3 regions of the Candidatus Thiodiazotropha sp. CDECU1 genome follow, and region 1 is predicted to be linked to each of the others. Evidence: predicted binding sites of a transcription regulator. Region 1 holds the regulator's gene; each other region holds the start of a gene.
The links. The regulator FliA, encoded in region 1, starts transcription of late flagellar genes. The targets are predictions, from matches to a motif close to GCTAAAGTTNNNNNNNNNNCNGCCGATA.

Region 1 (4,885 bases):
AAAACTCCCCTCTAGCGATCTCAGCTGAAGTTCTCTTCGACCAGCATGTCAATTTTCTGTGTCAGGCATGATTATCAATCAAATCAGTGCCGAAACCTTGGCGGAGTAGTCCTGGGGAGTCAATTGACTGGCGTCTTAAACAGCCCTGACGGAGCTCCGACATGTTCGCATCGGATCTTCCAACCTATTGTATTAAAAGAAAATAAATAATTAATTCCGATCTATTCATGATTGGAACAGTTTTTGCAAACATAGTAATAAACCCTCAGTGGGAGTGAATGGCCTCTACGACAGCCGGCAAGGACCGGTGGCGTGGAAACAGAGCCGGAGAGTGGATTGGCAGGTTGAATGGCGCAAGCTCAATGCAGGGCAATCGCCGGGGAATGCGGACTATGAAGATAAGACGTTTTTTTGCCTCTGATATGCGGCAGGCCCTACGCCAGGTGCGTGAGGCGCTGGGTGCAGACGCAGTCATTCTCTCCAACAAGAACGTGCAGGGCGGGATTGAGTTGGTGGCCGCCGTGGACTACGACGAATCCGCATTCGACACAACTCAGCCAACAAGCATCGAATCTGATCCTCGAACATTGACCGATGACAGTGCCAGCCTCTCAAGCGCAGCCAGATCAGCTTACCTGAACAACACCGTTTCAGATCAGTCTGAAAAGCCCAAGCAAGACTACCGTGATTCCAAGCCGGCTCAGAGGCAGGAACAGCCTCGAGTCGAATGGAGTCAGGATCCGGTATTGAAGGAGATGCGGCGTGAGATGCAGGCACTGCGTCGTATGATGGAGAACGAACTCTCTGAGCTGACATGGCGTGATCTTGGACATCGTCGCCCCCAGACACAGGATTTAATCCGCCGCCTGATGGCATTGGGTCTGGATGCGGGTCACTGTAAGGAGTTGGCCTATCGTGTCGAGGACGCCGAGACACCCGAACAGGCATGGCGCCAGGCCCTGACCCAGCTCGGTGCTGAAATACCAGCCGTAAAGCAGGATCTCCTTGATGAGGGCGGCATCCTTGCCCTGGTGGGGCCGACCGGTGTCGGCAAAACCACCACCATTGCCAAGTTGGCCGCCCGATTCTGCCTGCGTCACGGTAACCGCCATCTCGCATTGATATCGGCCGACAGTTACCGGATTGGTGCCCAGGAGCAGTTACAAAACTATGGCCGCATCCTGGATGTGCCGGTTCGCAGCGTCACCACTCCGGAAGAGCTGAACAACGCCCTGCACGCCTTTGCGGATAAGCGTTTGGTCTTGATCGATACCGCCGGTATGGGGCAGAGAGATCTCCAGCTGACGGAACGCCTGGCACTATTGAGCAAAGGAAACCACCCCGTGAAATCACTGCTTACGCTCTCTGCAACCACCCAGCGGTCAGCCTTGAGTCATGCCATTCGAGCATTTGATATCGTCAGTCCGATTGGTGTTGTCTTGACCAAGATGGACGAGGCAGCTTCCCTCGGGGGCGTGCTTTCAGCTGTTCTCGAAGCAAAACTGCCGTTGGCCTTCGTTACCGATGGTCAGCGGGTACCGGAGGATATACACAACGCCTATGCGGATAGGTTGATGAAGCATGCAGTGGAGCTATCCGAACTTATGGGTGGCAGTCCAGATGAGGAGTATCTGGCGATGGCTTTCGGGGGAATGAATGAACATGCACATGTCTGAACAGATCGAAGATCAGGCAACAGGGTTGCGCAGGATGATTAACCCGGAACCGGTGAGGGTGATTGCTGTCACCGGTGGTAAGGGTGGTGTGGGCAAGACCAGTATTTCTGCCAATCTGGGGGTCGCCTTCGCCGAACTCGGTCGCCGGGTAATGCTGCTCGACGCCGATTTGGGATTGGCAAATCTGGACGTACTCCTCGGTTTGCACGCAGAGCGTAATCTGTCCCATGTGATGCAGGGTGAATGCTCACTGGAGGATGTTTTGGTCACCGGGCCCAAGGGAATGAGGGTTGTCCCTGGTGCTTCCGGAATCCAGCACATGGCTGAGATGACCCCTGCCGAAAATGCCGGTTTAATCCAAGCCTTCAGCGAAGTTGCCAACGATGTGGACGTTTTGCTGATCGACACGGCTGCCGGCATTTCCGATCTGGTGATCAGTTTCAGTCGTGCAGCGCAGGAACAGATTGTTGTGGTATGTGATGAACCCGCCTCCATCACGGACGCTTATGCCATTATCAAGCTGCTCAACCGTGAGCACGGAATTAGTCGTTTCCGAATCTTGGCTAATATGGTAAAGAGTGTGCAAGAGGGGCGTGATCTTTACAATAAAATGTGCCGGGTAACCGATCAATACCTGGACGTTATGCTGAACTACATGGGCAGCATTCCTTATGACGAACAACTCCGCAAAGCGGTGCGAAGCCAAAAACCGGTTGTAGAGGCCTATCCACGTTCACGAGTAGCACAGGCATTCAAGAATTTGGCCAAAAAGGCCGATAACTGGCCTGTACCCTCGGGTGTCAGTGGCGATTTACAGTTTTTCGTCGAACGATTGATCCAATTTTCTAGCCAATACGGGGAGGTATGACGGTGAGCGGCTTAGCGACATACACCGCCATGCAGCAACAACAGAACTATGATGATCTGGTGGATCAACATGCCGGACTGGTGAAAAGGATCGCTTATCACCTGATGAACCGGTTGCCACCGAATGTTCAGGCGGATGATCTGATTCAAGCGGGGATGTTGGGCCTGCTCGAGGCGAGCAGAAACTACGACCCCACACAGGGTGCCAGTTTTGAGACCTATGCGGGTATCCGCATACGCGGTGCAATGCTGGATGAAATTCGACGCAGTGACTGGACACCGCGCTCTGTTCATCGCAAGGCGCGCATGGTTGCTGAAGCGATGCGGGAAATCGAGAACCACGAGGGCAGAGATGCGCGTGATGTAGAGGTGGCCGATGCCTTGGATATGAGCCTTGAGGAGTACCATCAAATCCTCAGGGATTCAACGGGTTGTCGAATTTTCAGTCTGGATGAGTTGACCGCAGTGAGTGATGGCTTCCCGGTTGCCAGGGAAGGATCTGCAGATACACCATTCGATGGATTGCAGAAAGACGCCTTCAAGAAGGCATTGGCGGATGCGATTGCTGGCTTGCCCGATCGTGAGCGGCTGGTTATTGCCATGTATTACGATGATGAGATGAATCTTCGTGAAATCGGGCATGTACTGGGTGTGAGTGAGTCTAGGGTTTGTCAAATACACAGTCAGGCGACACTGCGTTTGCGGTCACGACTGACAGATTGGCTTTCATTGGTACACGACGAAGAGTAATGGTTGGCCTGTGATTCGTTGACGGGACGTCAGCACTAACAGGATGGAGGTAGCATTGGACAAGAATATGAAGATCCTCATTGTGGACGACTTTTCCACCATGCGGCGTATTATCAAGAATCTATTGCGTGATCTTGGGTTTAACAACACCCAGGAGGCGGATGATGGTCTCACGGCACTACCCATGCTACAGAGTGGGAATTTCGATTTTCTTGTCTCAGACTGGAACATGCCGGGAATGACAGGTATCGATCTGCTGAAAGCGGTCAGGGCGGATGATAAGTTGGCCGCATTGCCGGTATTGATGGTAACAGCGGAATCTAAACGCGAACAGATCATCGAGGCGGCACAAGCAGGTGTAAACGGCTATGTCGTTAAACCTTTCACTGCCACGACCTTGGAAGAAAAGATCAACAAGATCTTCGAACGCGTGGGTTAAATTGAGGCTGTGTCTGGAGTAAAAAATGGGACAACAAGACAACCAACAACGATTAGAGATTGCAAAGTCCCTCGTTATCAGCTTGGAAGCCGGTGATGATGCGGAATCCGAGCGATTGATAGGTAATCTGACACAAGCAAAGAAAAACGACGACCTGTTCCAAGAGGTGGGTCGCCTGACCCGTGAACTGCATGAAGCCATCAACGGTTTTCTCCTTGATGCCCGAATCTCCGATATGACCAATGTGGAGATTCCGGATGCCAAGGAGCGGCTCACCTATGTCATTACCATGACCGAGCAATCCGCGAATCGGACGCTCACTGCTGTCGAGCATAGTATTCCTCTGATCGAGAAGATTGAACAGGGATCTGCTGAACTTGCTGAGCAGTGGGAGAACCTACGTTCCCAATTACTCAACAAAGAGGATTTCAAGGAGCTGAGCAGTTCACTTTCAAGTTTCCTAAAGAGTACGCAGAGTGATGCCGGTGAATTGCACAAAAACCTGTCTGAAGTGCTAATGGCTCAGGATTTTCAGGATCTTACCGGCCAAATTATTCGCAAGGTCATCACCCTTGTTCATGATGTGGAGGAGAAACTGGTCATGCTGGTGCGTATCACCGGTAGCAAGCTGGAAGATCCCGAACAGAATAAAGACCAAGCTGAAGTGCTTGCGGGACCGGCTATTCCAGGTCTGGATCAGGGCGAACAAGTGACAAACCAGGACGATGTGGACGATCTGCTCTCCAGCCTGGGGTTTTAGTTATTCAGGTTAGGACCGATATAGATTTCAACAACATTCGGTAAAGTTCGGTGATCCACCGGGAGCATTAGATGAGCATCGATGTCAACGACGAAATCCTTCAGGATTTTTTGGTCGAGGCTGGAGAGATACTAGAGCTGTTGAGTGAACAGCTTGTGGACCTGGAGCAGCAACCTGATGATTTCGATCTGCTAAATGCCGTATTTCGCGGTTTTCACACGATTAAGGGCGGTGCGGGATTCCTATCCATAGATCCCTTGGTGGAAGTCTGCCATCGGGCCGAGGATGTCTTCAATATACTGCGCCAGGGACAGCGTAGTGTGGGTCCGGATCTCATGGATTCTGTACTTGAGGTGCTGGATATTGTGAATGCCATGTTCGAGCAGGTACGCG
Region 2 (4,885 bases), 1.2 Mb from region 1:
CGATTTAGGTAGTCTTTCGATGGCATGTTGCAAAAACTAAACAGCCAACCAGATCAGTGGCGCTTCGAGAGCTAGTTCAGTGACCACCCGCCCAGCCTCCTGGTGGATATCCAGATGAGCACCCTCAGCAGGTAGTAGGGTACGCAAAAGCTCCAGGCCTGTGCCCGTTGCCTTACCACTGGAAAAATCGAATCCGCTGGGCAGCTCGCCGGAATTGACCAGGCAGAGCCGAGCCTGTTGCCCATGCGCGCTCAGCGATACCTTGATATCGCCCCTGCTAGCTGATCTTTTACTGTGTTTCAACGCGTTGGCGATCAGTTCGTTGATCACAAGCGCCATTGGCACCGACTCCTCTCTGGCCAAATTGATGACCGTGGATCTGTCTGCCTGAAAGTCTATCTGAGCCACCTGCTCGTTCGGATAGACATTGATACAGGCCTGCACCAACTCGTCGATCTGCAGGCGTTCCGTCCCCGCTTGGCTGTACAGACCATAGACGGTGGCAATAGTACGGACCTGGGTTATAGCTTTTTCCAGGCAGCGGGATATGTCTGTGCAGGAGTAGGTCAGGTTGTGGAGCATCCCAACCACACCCTGTAGGTGGTTCTTGATGCGGTGATGTACCTCGCGGACCAACGCCTCACGCAAAACCTGTTCCTTGCTGAGACGCTGCTCAGTCAGCTCCTTCAGCGGGGTGATGTCGGTACTGATACCGACCAAGCCAACCACTTCACCCGCACTGTCGGTCAACGGCGTCTTAGTGGTGCTGAACCAGTGGAGCCGGCCGTCTGGATCGGGCACCCTCTGTTCATGGTCCGTCACCTGCCGGCCCTGACCAATGACGATCCTGTCAACGTCCATAAAGGTCTGCGCTACGTCCGGAGGAAAAAACGCAGTATTGGTCTTCCCTATCACACGATCTTCGGTCCTACCCATGAAATCCAGGAATGCGCGATTGACCATCTGGTAACGTAGCTCGCGGTCTTCAAAATAGACCGGAGAGGGAATCGTGTTCAGCAATGTCTCCAGCTCTCTGTTCTTATCCAGCAAGGCCTGCCTGGCTTTAAGGGTCTCAGTGATATCCCGCACCACACCAACCAAATAGGATTTGTCCTGGTAGTCGATAAGTCTGGCAGTGATTTCTACAGGAAATTGACTGCCATCTTTGTGTTTATGCCTGGCCTCGAAAATCAATTCTCCTGTTGGCTCGAAGCGCTGTATGAATTCCCGCCAAGTCTGCGAGCCAGACTCGACTGGGTCTGCTATGTCGGGTATCCGCAGACTGGACAGCTCGTCGTGCGAATAACCCAGGCTGCGGCAGGCTTCCAGGTTGAAATTGACTATATCTGCGGTTTCCGCGTCGACCACGAAAAGGGCATCCTTGGTTTGATCGAATAGGTTGCGAAACAAGTGCAGCTCTTCCTCGGCCTGTTTCCGTTGGGTGATGTCCAGTGCCGTGAAGATAGTGCCGGCTGACATGTCTGACTCGTCCAGCGGCACAGATCGCAGCAGCACATTCAGCGTGTGCCCATCGCGATGACACATGACTGTCTCAATCTCTCCCACGCCGGTTGCTTCAATCTGGGCATACTTTTCCCTGCCGACCCGCTCGTACTCTTCATCACTCGGATAGACGCAACGGCTGTTTCTTTGCAGCAGCTCTTCCTCCGCATAACCCAGCATGTCGAGAAAACGTTGATTGAGCCACTGGATTTCTCGGTTACGTACCAAGCCAATTCCCACCGGGCTGGCATTGAGCAAGGATGCCCTTTCGGTGAGTTTCTCATGCAGCAGCGCCTCGGCCTTCTTCATGCTGGTCGATATCCTGTTGTAGGGCGATCCAGTAAAGCGGCCGTCCATCGTCATCACGTATCCAGGCTGAGAGTATTAGAGTATGAGTATAAGAAGAATAACCGCTATCAACCATGTATATCAAGGCAGAAAACTTGAGCCTGGATATGCCTGAATCATCCATCTTTCCAGTCTCATTCTATGCAATCCCCTGGATTTCCGGCTGAATCCGCCCGCTTCCAATGCCTTCCCGTCCTTCCGGCTTAGTTCAGGCAACAGGCCGGCAAACTGCCACTGGGGGGCTGGGCACGGCTCGACTCCATCTACGGCGGACGCTGGGACCGCTGGCGGCCGATCCCGGTCAAACTGGCCATCAGCCAGTTCATGGAGAAGGATATGGAGGGCGTCAGCCACTGGTTCGACGTCACGCCAGGCAAGTGGATACAGGGCCTGTGGCCCGTTGGGAGCATGAACGCCGGGTCTACGTAGTGACCATTACGCCGGAGATGGAAGATGCGGTGCATGACCGCTGGCCAAGAATATTGAGCGGTAACCAAACACCGCCGCGAAGGAAATAATCCCGCCTTAAAAAAAACACATCGAGCGCTAGAGCGCGATACCGTTCACGTTAACGCCGGAACAGAGTTAAAGAACCTCGCAGACAGACCGATATCCCTACTCAAATAGAAAATCTGAAAGGAATTTCTGGCCCATAGTCACCAAATTCCTTTACACAGACAAAAACAAACAGCGCCTGTATGTGGCCCACTCGTGAAGCACGGGCACACGCATCAAAGAATATAAAGCAGCGCAGACACCCATGAAAAGCACTTTGATACCGGGAAACGACCATGCAAAAACTATTCAGCAGTTTGACCATTCGCACTCGATTGTGGATCGGCTTCGGCCTCATCCTCGCAGTGCTCACCATGAGTTCCGCAATTACACTGTTCAGCCTCAAGGGCGTCGGCGAGAAAATCGAAGACGTTGTACACGACAAGCAGCATACGCTTATCCTGGCTGAAGACCTGTCAAGCTATCTGGAACGTTCCGCAGCCTCCCTCGGTTTCCACCTGCTTACCAAAGAGTCCCACCATCTGGATGAGCACAAGCGGCACCTGAAGCAGGCCTCGAAACTGTTACAGGAACTCCAGGCAATGCCGGCCGTCATCGAGAGCAGCCAGGCATCACAACTTGTATCGAATATTCAGACCAAGCTTCAAACCTTCGAATCCAACGCCAATCACCTGCTCAGCGAATCGATAACTTTTGAAAAGAATTTCCCAGGCATCGCTTTTGCCAACGATCAGATCAACCCCCTGAGCCGTACCCATCTGCAACTGACTTCAGAGATGATCCTCTCCGAAATGGAAGAGGAACCTGACGACGAGCGCAGGCAATTGCTGTTCGAACTGACTGAACTGCGTTATGCCTGGAGCAACGTCATGAACGGTATACGCGGTTATCTCGCCTTCCGCAGTGACGCCAGCATCGACAACATGAAGCTCTACATTGAACGCATTGACAGCTTGCTGCTGGAGCTGAAAAAGAAGGAAGATTTGTTGACCCTGGAACAGTCAGACGCAGTGGAACAGTTCGGCGGAAGCTTTAGCCTGTTCAAACAGCGGGCGCAAAAGATGCAGGAGATCCACGGCGGTAAGAGCTGGCGCAGTGACGCCTGGCTGCTCAGCAGCGAATTCAATCCCGCGCTTGAAGAGTTACACAACGACCTGGCTGATCTGGTCAAGCATCAAGAGACAACCATCAAAGAGACCAGTCAGCAGTTAATGGATACAGCCGATTCAGTCGACAGGCTGGTATTGGGACTGCTCATCTTCGGTCTGCTGGCGGGACTGCTGATCAGCTGGCTGATTTCACGCGCCATCTGCAAACCCATCGTGTTCGCAGCGGACACCATGCAGGACATTGCACACGGTGAAGGCAATCTGATGATTGCTCTCGACAGTAAAGGCAAAAACGAACTCAGTGAACTTGCCGAGGGCTTTAACCAGTTTGTCAGTAAAATCCGTAACCTGATACAGCGTACCGCCCACTCCACCGAGTCGGTCATCAGTGCAGTGGCACAGACTTCGGACAACACCCGCCTGATCATTCAACGCGTGTTGGAGCAGGAGCAGGAGACCGACCAGGTGGCCACAGCCATGAACCAGATGGCTAGTAGTATCACCGAAGTAGCGCAAAACGCCGCCATCGCTGAGGAAGCAGCCGGCTCAGCTAATCAGGAGACCCTGAACGGTCGTCAGATGGTGCAGGAGAGCGCCGACGCCATCAATGAACTGGCAACAGAAGTGGAGCAGGCGGAGCGGACCATCCAGGAAGTGGAGCAACAGAGCGAACATATCGGCACGGTGATCGATGTAATCAAAAGCATAGCCGAGCAGACCAACCTGCTGGCGCTCAACGCCGCCATTGAGGCAGCTCGTGCTGGCGAACAAGGCCGCGGTTTTGCCGTGGTTGCTGACGAGGTGCGCAGCCTGGCCAACCGTACCCACGAATCCACCGGCGAGATCGAATCCATGATCCAGTCACTGCAGAGCGGCACCCAACAGGCCGTTGCGGTGATGGCCACCGGCCGGGAAAAAGTGGACCGGAACGTGACCCAGGCGAGTCACACTCTCAACTCCCTGGACCAGATTAGTAAGGCGGTCGATACCATCAATCGCATGAACTCCCAGATCGCCACCGCAGCGGAACAACAGCGTGCCGTATCTGAAGAGATCAAGCAGAACATCTTCAATATCAACGACCGCAGCAAGCAGACTGCCCAGGGCGCCAAGCAGACTTCGGAAACCGTCAGCTCGCTGGGTCAATTTGCAGCCAATCTGCAGGGAGTCATCCAGCAGTTCAAGTTCTCCGGTGACGGCGGGCTCGATTTCAGCGCCGCCAAGTCGGCCCATCTGGCCTGGAAAGCACGCCTACGCGACTTCCTGGACGGTAGAGATGCCTTGTCCCATGAGGAGGCTGTCTCCCATCACGACTGCATCCTCGGCAAGTGGTACTACAGCGAAGGGCTGGAAAGGTATGGCGAGGTCGCCGAGATGCGGGATATCGAAGCCCCCCACAGCAAACTGCA
Region 3 (4,885 bases), 1.7 Mb from region 1:
CTTTTTGATTCAACCGACCCGTACCGCTTCACAGGATCTCAATCTGCTGATCAGCGATGTGCGGCGGCTGGCGGCTGCCGGTCCCGTGCAGGTGCAGCCTGCGGTGGATGGCAACGGCAATCCCCTGAATAGCGGCGACGCCCGTATTACCCAACCGGGCAACAGCTCCATGACCGGCCTGCCCCTGGTGGGCGGCGATATCCAGCTGGTGTACGACGACCAGGGTGGAGCCACCAGCGGCTTCGAGGTCTACTATCCCGGATCGACACCCGGTGTGGACCCGTTCGACGATTTCATCGTTTACGATAATCTCAATACGTCGACGATTGCCGGTACCAACGTGCCGAGTGCCCAATTTGCCTTATATGGCGATATCAGTTTCTCCATTGCCGGGGTGCCCGCCGATGGTGACAGCTTCACCATCAGCAACAATACCAATGGCAGCAGTGACAATCGCAACGCCCTCTCCCTGGACGGCCTGCAGAACCAGAACCTATTGCTGGGTGGAACGGCCAGCTTCGATGCCACCTATATCCAGATGGTCTCGGATGTGGGATCGAAAACCCGCCACGCGGAACTGAACCTGGGGGCCCAGGAGAGTCTGCTGGTCCGTTCGCAGGAGGCGATGGCGGAGATCTCGGGTGTCAACCTGGATGAAGAGGCAGCCAAGCTGATTCAGTTTCAGCAGGCCTATCAGGCATCAGCCCAGGTGATCTCCGTTGCCGGGACCCTGTTCGACACCCTATTAGGCGCAGTCAGGAGGTAATGGTATGGCACGCGTTTCCACATCCATGCTGTTCGACCGTGGTATCAATAGCATGCTGCAACGCCAGTCCGAGGTCAGCAGGGCGCAGATGCAGATCTCCACCGGCAAACGCATTTTGACCCCCAAGGATGATCCGCCCGGTGCCGCCTATGTGCTCGACCTGCGGACCTCCATTACCCAGGTTGAACAGTATCAGAACAATGCCGACCGGGCCCAGTCCCGGCTCGAGCTGCAGGAAGCGACGCTGAGGGGCGTGGATAACCTGTTGCCACGCATCATGGAGTTGGCCATACAGGGACAGAGCGATACCTATTCCCCTGCCGCTCGCCAGGCCATCGGCCAAGAGTTGCGCCAGCTCAATGATGAGCTGATGGCATTGGCCAATACCCGGGACAGTGACGGTGAATATATCTTCGCCGGTTATGATGCCGACAGCCTGCCATTCGACAATCCCGCGGACGGTGTCTTCGCCTACAGCGGCGACATGGGCACCAGGACCCTGCAGATCTCGGCCACCCGGCAGGTTCAGGATCGGGAAAACGGTTACGATGTGTTCATGAATGTTGAAACCGCCGCGGGCGGGAGACGCAATATCTTCGAAACCGTGCATGGCATTATCGCCGGCATGGAGGCGGATGCCCCGAACAGCGTGTTCATGGAGGATCTGCAGCTGGCTCAGGAACACATGGTCACGGTCAGGGCGCGGGGCGGCGCACGTCTCAACACCATTGATGAACAGCGCTACATCAACGAGGACTTCATCTTCACCATGGAGAGCGCACTCTCCGAAACCGAAGACCTGGATATCGCAGAGGCGATCAGTCGTTTCGAACAGGATCTGGTGGCCTTGCAAGCGGCGCAACAGACCTTCAACATGGTGCAGGGTCTTTCACTCTTCAACTATCTCTAGTACTCCGTCAACACAACAACGCGGATGGCTGCTTATCGGCTCGCCCTCCGGGAGCCCACCCAAACGGCCAAGGCGGCGTTGCACTCCTTGGAAAGGGTGCGCCATTCCCTGCGGACTGCGCCTTGCCTTGGCCGTTTGGGTGGGCTCTGCATCCATCATTATCATGTTGACGGAGTACTAATCTGGGAGGCTGCAGATCGAACCCCTGGCCTGATTCAGATAGGGCATTGGGATCGAATCCATAGCACCTGTTATTGGGCGGTAGCCTGGTGTCCCATCTTGACTGGATAACCGCACGTGCCGATTGGCGTGCCCGCAGTGGAACGCACGGGAAGCTAAGGCATAGGATCTAGTTTCCTCCTGAAGTCTTCTCGGCGATCTAAAAAAACATCAGTATAAACAATGACTAATTTTATCCGGTAGGGTTTAGGGCCTGGCCCTGCGAAGGGGGAATCGGGTTAAAGTTCCCGCCTTGTGGGCCGCTACAAATATCGGAGGCGGTAAATACCAAACTTGTTGGTATATCCGCTAAATGCAAATCACCGACGATAGAGCGCTTAGACAGATGCCATCGTCGGTTCGATAGAGGAATTAAAAAATGGCAATCACAGTCAACACTAATGTGTTCTCCCTTGCGGCACAGAAGAACCTAGGTCGCACCCAATCCAACCTTGAAACCGCAGTCCAGCGTCTCTCCTCCGGCTTGCGTATCAACATGGCGAAAGACGATGCCGCCGGCCTCGCTATCGCACAGCTGCAAACCGGTCAGGCACGGGGCATGACCGTCGCTCAGCGTAACATCGCAGACGGCATCTCCTATCTGAGTGTGGCAGACGCTACCCTGCAGACCGTCAGTGACATGATGCAACGTCAGCGCGAACTCGCCGTGCAACACGCCAGTGGTCTCTACACCGCAGCCCAGCAGGGTTATATGACAACTGAGTTCGCCGCCCTGACAACTGAGATCACGGACGCATTGGCTCGCGCAACCTTCAACGGCACAGCAGTGTTCGGTGGCGGTGGTGCGATTCAGGTCGGCGCCAACGCCGGTCAGACCATCACTGTCTCCTCAGCATCACCCGCTCACACCGCTGCCATCACCAGTATCGCCTCGGTGGACACGGACCTCAATGCCGTGGCAGCCGAACTGGCTAACGTCGGTAGTCTGCAGAGCCGTCTGTCATCGGCTTCTCGCGTAGCCGCTTCCATCGAAGAGGCACAATATGCGGCAGCCGGACGGGTCATGGATGCGGACTTCGCTCGTGAAACCGCTAGAATGACCAGTGCTCAGGTCGTGCAGCAGGCTGGCGTGGCCGCCTTGGCGCAGGCCAACTCACTGCCACAGCTGGCACTGGGTCTGCTCAGTTAAGCATGACCGTGGGGGTGGCACAGTGAGCCGCCCCCATGATTAACCCTCAAATGGATAGGGTGTGATCATGTCAAACGTAATCAACAATTTAGCCAATGAGTATGGCTACAAACGTGAGGTCTCCAAGACTGCTGCGACTCCTGCTGTGCAAGTTCAGACTCCCTCAGTAGAGGGGGAAAAGAAACCGGCAGCGGAAATTGAGCAAGCATTGGTTATCGACAGCAAAGAACTGGCGCTGAATGTCGAAAACCTGACGCAAATGGTCAATCGGAATCTCGAGTTCAGCATCGATCAGGAAACCGGCACCCAGGTTATACGGGTGGTCGACTCCGAAACCGGTGAATTGGTCAGGCAGATACCTCCGGAACAGGTTTTGCATGTTATTTCCCATATCGAGGAGATGCAGGACGAGCTGTTACCGGGCGTCTTGCTGGATGACAAGGTTTAAACGTCGTACTCATACTACTGGTGAGGCTTAGCTTATCATGGCAATCGGCTTTTCAGGCATCGGTTCAGGAAACGATTGGAATACCATTATCAATCAGCTGTTGCAGATCGAGTCTCGACCGCTTAATCAATTGCGCTCCCGTGAGCAGGAGATCGATCAGCAGATCAGTGACTATGGACTGATCAAGAGCGCTATCGACACCTTCAAGAGCAGCGTGGAAGAGCTGACCACCGCTACCGGTCTGGCGGCATTTTCCACCAGCACCAGTGACGAATCCGTAGTGACCGTCAGCGCCGATGAAAACGCCGCGGTGTCGAGTTATGACATCGTTGTGGATCACCTGGCGAGCGGGGATAAGCTGGCCTCTTCCGCTTATGCGGACAGTAACACAGCAGTCGGTACAGGTACCTTGTCGATCACTGTCGATGGGTCGACCATGAATCTGACCGTGGATGCCAGCAATAACACCCTGGCGGGTCTGCGTGATGCCATCAACAGCGCTGCCGACAACCCAGGTGTTGCGGCCACCATCCTGAATGAGGCTGGTGGCAGTCGCTTGATCCTCACCAGTCAGGAGACCGGTGCGGCGAATGGCTTTTCGGTAAGCTTCGTGGATGGGGATGACGGCAACAATACCGATGCCAACGGCCTCTCCAGGCTGTTCTATATCGGTGCCGGCGGCGACGGTCTGGCGGAACAGGTGGAGACGGCCCAGGATGCCTTGCTCACCATCGACGGGTTTACCGTCAATAGTGCATCGAATACGGTGACCAGCGCCATATCCGGGGTTTCCATTGGACTGGTGGCAGCTGGCAGTGCTTCGATCGGAATCACCCGGGACAACACCCAAATCGAGGAGAAGATCCAGGGACTGGTCGATGCCTACAACACGGTGATGGATGAGTTCGACGCCATGGAAGAGAGTTCATTGGGGGGCGACAGCAGCCTGCGCAGGATGAGACAGGGTTTTGTCGATGTCCTGAATCAGGTCGCGACAGTGGATGCCGCCGATGCCTACCTGTTTGAGATCGGAATCACCAGGGATAGAGAAGGTGTTCTGTCCCTCGACAGCAGCGACCTAGCGGATGCATTGGTCAACGATTTCGATCGTGTGGCGCAGATCCTGACCGATGAAACCACAGGTTTTGCCAACCGTTTCTTTAACTACGCCGATCTGCTGCTGGATGTGGGTGGGGTTATCGATTCCAAAGATGAAAGTCTGAACAATCAGAAGGACAATGTGCAGACACAGATCGAACGGGCAGAGTTGCGGCTGGACGATTATGAGAAAAAACTCATCAATCAATTCGCAGCCTTGGATCAAACGGTTGCTATACTGCAAAGTACCAGCAGCTTTCTCACCAGTCAGCTGGCTTCTATCCAGAACAGCTG

Region 2: a site for FliA is predicted at 2,436-2,463, ahead of R2K28_RS17960 (methyl-accepting chemotaxis protein). Genes of this name have one in related genera too.
Region 3: a site for FliA is predicted at 2,134-2,161, ahead of R2K28_RS04570 (flagellin N-terminal helical domain-containing protein). Genes of this name have one in related genera too.

The regions. Positions count from the first base shown of each region.
Region 1 is NZ_OY734020.1:2,725,868-2,730,752, reverse strand. Features, by position in the region: gene R2K28_RS12445 (hypothetical protein) at 1-2, shown strand, start outside; gene flhF (flagellar biosynthesis protein FlhF) at 393-1,676, shown strand; gene R2K28_RS12435 (MinD/ParA family ATP-binding protein) at 1,663-2,544, shown strand; gene R2K28_RS12430 (RNA polymerase sigma factor FliA) at 2,547-3,293, shown strand; gene cheY (chemotaxis response regulator CheY) at 3,361-3,732, shown strand; gene R2K28_RS12420 (protein phosphatase CheZ) at 3,758-4,492, shown strand; gene R2K28_RS12415 (chemotaxis protein CheA) at 4,564-4,885, shown strand, end outside.
Region 2 is NZ_OY734020.1:3,925,192-3,930,076, forward strand. Features, by position in the region: gene R2K28_RS17950 (PAS domain S-box protein) at 37-1,866, opposite strand; gene R2K28_RS17955 (hypothetical protein) at 2,034-2,369, shown strand; gene R2K28_RS17960 (methyl-accepting chemotaxis protein) at 2,643-4,885, shown strand, end outside.
Region 3 is NZ_OY734020.1:992,054-996,938, forward strand. Features, by position in the region: gene flgK (flagellar hook-associated protein FlgK) at 1-766, shown strand, start outside; gene flgL (flagellar hook-associated protein FlgL) at 771-1,676, shown strand; gene R2K28_RS04570 (flagellin N-terminal helical domain-containing protein) at 2,275-3,045, shown strand; gene R2K28_RS04575 (flagellar protein FlaG) at 3,113-3,493, shown strand; gene fliD (flagellar filament capping protein FliD) at 3,531-4,885, shown strand, end outside.